2 regions of the Caldanaerovirga acetigignens genome follow, and region 2 is predicted to be linked to the other one. Evidence: a T-box and tRNA genes for the amino acid it is inferred to sense, from the RefSeq annotation. Region 2 holds a T-box; the other holds one or more tRNA genes.

Region 1 (2,380 bases), on a different contig from region 2:
AAAGGTCCTGATAGGCAGGGGAGAAATTCTAAGGAACCGGCTCCTTTTTGTGAATTTGCTGGACCACGAGTACTTTACGATAAATCTATCCGGTTGACAATAGACCTGCAATATGCTATACTTTGTATTGCCGCATAAAGCGGAGGGGTGTCCGAGTGGTTTAAGGAGCTGGTCTTGAAAACCAGTGCCCCAAAAGGGCCGGGGGTTCGAATCCCTCCCCCTCTGCCAGAGGACCGGGGAGAGATGGCCGAGAAGGTCGAAGGCGGTCGCCTGCTAAGCGACTATACGGACCTAAAATCCGTATCGCGGGTTCGAATCCCGCTCTCTCCGCCACTTCATGCGCCTGTAGCTCAACTGGATAGAGCGTCTGACTACGGATCAGAAGGTTGTGGGTTCGACTCCTGCCAGGCGCACCATTTTAATTTAAATCTTATTTTTTTGAACATGCGCCCGTAGCTCAGGAGGAAAGAGCAGCGGTTTCCTAAACCGCGTGCCGGGGGTTCGAGTCCTCCCGGGCGCACCATTCATTGTACTTTAAAGGGTAAGGTAATGCAGGAATTAACTCATGAGCATTTCATGGGAGAAGCTTTGAAGGAAGCCCGAAAGGCCTTCGATATTGACGAAGTGCCCGTAGGAGCGGTGATAGTTAAGGATGGGAGTATTATCGCCAGGGCCTATAACACGAGGGAGATGAGCCAGGACGCTACTGCTCACGCTGAGATTTTGGCCATAAAAAAGGCCTGCGAGGCGATGGGTTCGTGGAGGCTCATTGGGTGTACCTTGTATGTAACTTTAGAACCATGCCCTATGTGTGCAGGGGCAATAATACTAGCAAGGCTCGACAGGGTGGTCTTTGGCGCTTGGGACCCGAAAGCTGGTGCTGCAGGGAGTGTGGTAAACCTTTTCGAAGTGGAAAGGTTCAACCACCACCCTGAAGTGATATCGGGGGTCCTGGCGGAGGAATGTGGAGCTTTGCTGAAGGAATTTTTCAGGCAAAAAAGATAATCTTGGTGGAGAGATGGCCGAGAGGTCGAAGGCGCTCGCCTCGAAAGCGAGTAGGCGGCAACCCCGCCTCGTGAGTTCGAATCTCACTCTCTCCGCCATTTAAAATAGAATATTTAACTTTAGGTAGACCGTGCGGAGAGATGGCTGAGTGGTCGAAGGCGCTCGACTGGAAATCGAGTAGACGGGTGTTAAGCCCGTCTCGCGGGTTCGAATCCCGCTCTCTCCGCCATTTTTATTGGGTTTGCAAGGATTAAGGGACAAGGAGTAAGGGATATAGTTTTTAGCATATTTTTAAGAGAATCATATATACAAAAGAATATTGGTTTTTAGTCCACATGACCGCATTCCATGTTCACTGCTGCGTAAGAGATGGAGTGTGGTCTTTTTATTTTATAGTTTTTAAGGGTGTACATAAATAAAGAAAAATGTATGAAGAATTTTAAATTTAAGGCAGGATTTTGGTTTTTTTTTTGTCGAATTTGTAATCTAATTTATATTTAGGAAAGGAGATGCAGATATGCTGGTAGGGAAAAAGGCCCCGAATTTCAAAGCTAAAGCCTTCCACCAGGGGAAGATAAAGGAAGTTTCCCTAGAAGATTACATAGGCAAATGGGTGGTGCTCTGTTTTTATCCGGGAGATTTTACCTTCGTTTGACCTACCGAGCTTTCGCACATAGCAGTTAGCTATGAGACTCTGAAAAAGCTCGATGTCGAGATACTTTCCGTAAGCGTCGACAGCGTGTATTCCCACAAGATATGGAATGATACTGAGCTGTCGAAAATGGTAGAAGGCGGAATTCCATTCCCGATGGTTTCAGACCAAAATGGCAGCATAGGAAGGCTATATGGAGTTTACGATGAGGAGGCGGGAGTGAACATCCGCGGGAGATTCTTGATAGATCCTGATGGCATAATTCAAGCTGCGGAAATATTGACTCCTCCGGTGGGAAGAAATCCAAACGAGCTGATCAGGCAGATTAAAGCCTTTCAGCATCACAAGAAAACCGGTGAAGTGATGCCTTCGGGCTGGCAAGAGGGTGAAAAGACGCTAAAACCCTCAACCGCATTGATAGGCAACGTGTGGAAGGAATGGCAACCGAAGTAGAACGCGATTGTATTGTGCAGGATTGTTGATAACGCAGATGCGAAGGGAGCATGAAATTTGATAAAGAACGAAAGATAAGGGTAAAAGACGCGGTTAATACTGTTTGGTGGTTGTCAAAATCGGATTTTCCTAAAGCCGATGTGCGAAAGGTGTTAGTACCTTATTCTGACCGAATGAGGAAGCTTTTGGAAAATCCGGAACAATGTAGTTTATTTGAATTAAAATTAACTTGAATAGAAGAATGAATATTACGAAAAGTAAGCCTAATTC
Region 2 (2,380 bases):
AACTATCCTTCCTTGTCATTCCGATAGCCGTTGCGGAAATTACTGGCTTCGTTACAGCCGGAGTAACTTCCGTGTGGCCTCCTAGAACTTCTATCCCTATTTCTCTACATGCCCTGTCGATGCTCTCCATGATTTTAAGGAGCATACTTTCACTGCTTCCTTCGGGGAGAAGCAGCGTTATAAGAATTCCTATGGGCTTTGCTCCGCATGCCGCTACGTCATTGCAGGCGACAAAAACCGAAAAATAGCCTCCTTCTGTATCTGCACCCGTTATGGGGTCTGAAGAGGCCACTGCAACGTGGTCTCCAAAATCAATGACACAGCAATCTTCTCCAAAGCCGGAGTGGACAATTACTTCGCTTCTTTTCACACCAAGAAAAGTATATACGCTTTTTTTAAGAATTTCAGGGGGCACTTTACCTGTTTTCATATTTACAACTCCTATATAATCATAATATTTTAATTATCTTTGAGAAGAAAATTCTTCATCCTCTTATAAAGTAGCAAAGCAACGATTGCTCCAACCGATACCTGGAAAAAGTCACCCGCAAGTTCTACTGGGACAGCACCAGGCCCGTAAAGCTTCCAAGCCGCTATTGCATAGCCGGCCATCATGAAAACGGCTCCTAAAACTACACCGGTAACGGGGCTAAACTTAGAAGAGAAGTATCCCACCATGAAACCTTCAATTCCCTTTATAAAAAACGTAATTGGAGCCCACATCGGATAGCCTTTGAGCAAATCGGACAGGGCAGAGCCTACGCTTCCTATTACTGCAGCAGGTATTGCGCCGAAAACTAATGCTACGAGATATATTACTGATTCTCCCAAATTGAAATACAGATTAAAAGTTGGGACAGGAAAGCTCACTACTACTGTTGCTACTACCAGCAATGCCATAAAAAGACCCATAAATGCCAGCAATTTTATGGATTTGTTCATACGTACTCACTCCACAAAAAAATTTTACTGCTATCATCTGTTATTATACTATAAAAAAGCATGAAACTAAAGCTTTAGACACTTAAATAGGAGATTCTTGACTCTAGGCATATTGTGATACGGAAGTTCGGCTTAGAAACTGTAAAAGTTGATTTTTCTGCAAAGTTTGATATAATAATTAGCGAAAAGTGGACATCGTAAAAATGCGATGCAGGGGAAAGCCGTGCTACGGTCTCTTTCAGAGAGCCGGCGGTAGGTGCGAGCCGGCAGAGAAGTAGTCGGAGTTCCGCCCCGAAGCAGCGCCTTCGAAGGCCAAAGCCAACTCTGGCTGGTAGAAGGTGACGGCAAATTCCGTTATAAAAATCGAGCGATAACAAGGGTGGCACCGCGGGATAATCCTCGCCCCTAGGGGTAGGGGATTTTTTTATTTTGAATTATGCGAATAGGAGGTTAATGGGATGCTTGATATTAAAATGATACGCTCCAATCCAGAAGAAGTAAAAAGGGCCTTAGAAAAAAGAGGAACGCAGGCAAACCTCGAAGAATTTTTGAAACTCGACGAAGAAAGAAGAAGTCTTCTGGTAGAGGTAGAGCAGCTTAAAGGCTTGCGAAACCGGGAGTCCGAAGAGATAGCCCGTAGGAAAAAACAGGGCGAGCCGGCCGATGACCTCATAGAAAAGATGCGGGAAGTTTCTGGGAAAATAAAAGAGATGGATGAACGCGTAAAGAAAATAGAAGAAAGACTGGAGCAGCTTTTATTGATGATTCCCAACATTCCTGATGAATCGGTACCGGTGGGGGAGAGCGATGCGGACAACGTGGAGGTAAGGCGCTGGGGCGAACTTCGGAAGTTTGATTTCGATCCTAAGCCTCATTGGGAGTTGGGAGAGGCCTTGGGCATCCTGGATTTTGAGAGGGCTGCAAAGATAACGGGTTCCAGGTTTGTGGTGTACAAAGGGGCAGGGGCGAGGCTGGAGAGAGCTTTAATCAACTTTATGCTGGATCTTCACATAGAAAAGCACGGTTATAGGGAGATATTTCCACCCTTTATTGTAAATAGGGCCAGCATGACTGGGACTGGACAACTGCCGAAATTTGAGGAGGAAGCATTTAAACTGTATAACAACACAGATTATTTCCTCATTCCTACTGCGGAGGTGCCGGTAACCAATCTTCACAGGGACGAAATACTGGAAAAAGACGACCTTCCCATATACTACGTAGCTTATAGCGGGTGTTTCAGAGCTGAAGCCGGGTCCGCCGGAAGAGACACGCGGGGAATTATAAGGCAGCATCAGTTTAACAAAGTGGAACTTGTAAAATTCGCGGAACCAGATAAATCCATGGAGGAGCTAGAAAAATTGACAAAAGATGCGGAAGAAGTGCTGCAGCTTTTGGGATTGCCATATAGGGTAGTGGCTTTGTGCACCGGAGATTT

Evidence for each region. The T-box of region 2 lies ahead of serS (serine--tRNA ligase). A T-box ahead of a tRNA ligase gene usually reads a tRNA of that ligase, here a tRNA-Ser.
Region 1: it encodes a tRNA-Ser, which carries the amino acid that the T-box ahead of serS (serine--tRNA ligase) is inferred to sense. The anticodon was not compared.

Annotation. Positions count from the first base shown of each region.
Region 1 is NZ_FRCR01000010.1:56,023-58,402, reverse strand. Features, by position in the region: gene BUB66_RS08725 (HesA/MoeB/ThiF family protein) at 1-97, shown strand, start outside; tRNA gene BUB66_RS08720 (tRNA-Ser) at 142-228, shown strand; tRNA gene BUB66_RS08715 (tRNA-Ser) at 238-333, shown strand; tRNA gene BUB66_RS08710 (tRNA-Arg) at 340-416, shown strand; tRNA gene BUB66_RS08705 (tRNA-Arg) at 447-523, shown strand; gene tadA (tRNA adenosine(34) deaminase TadA) at 550-1,005, shown strand; tRNA gene BUB66_RS08695 (tRNA-Ser) at 1,013-1,103, shown strand; tRNA gene BUB66_RS08690 (tRNA-Ser) at 1,140-1,234, shown strand; gene prxU (thioredoxin-dependent peroxiredoxin) at 1,523-2,110, shown strand; partial or broken gene BUB66_RS12155 (site-specific DNA-methyltransferase) at 2,176-2,313, shown strand.
Region 2 is NZ_FRCR01000012.1:58,995-61,374, reverse strand. Features, by position in the region: gene BUB66_RS09580 (AIR synthase family protein) at 1-430, opposite strand, end outside; gene BUB66_RS09575 (ECF transporter S component) at 460-942, opposite strand; T-box leader at 1,142-1,352, shown strand; gene serS (serine--tRNA ligase) at 1,401-2,380, shown strand, end outside.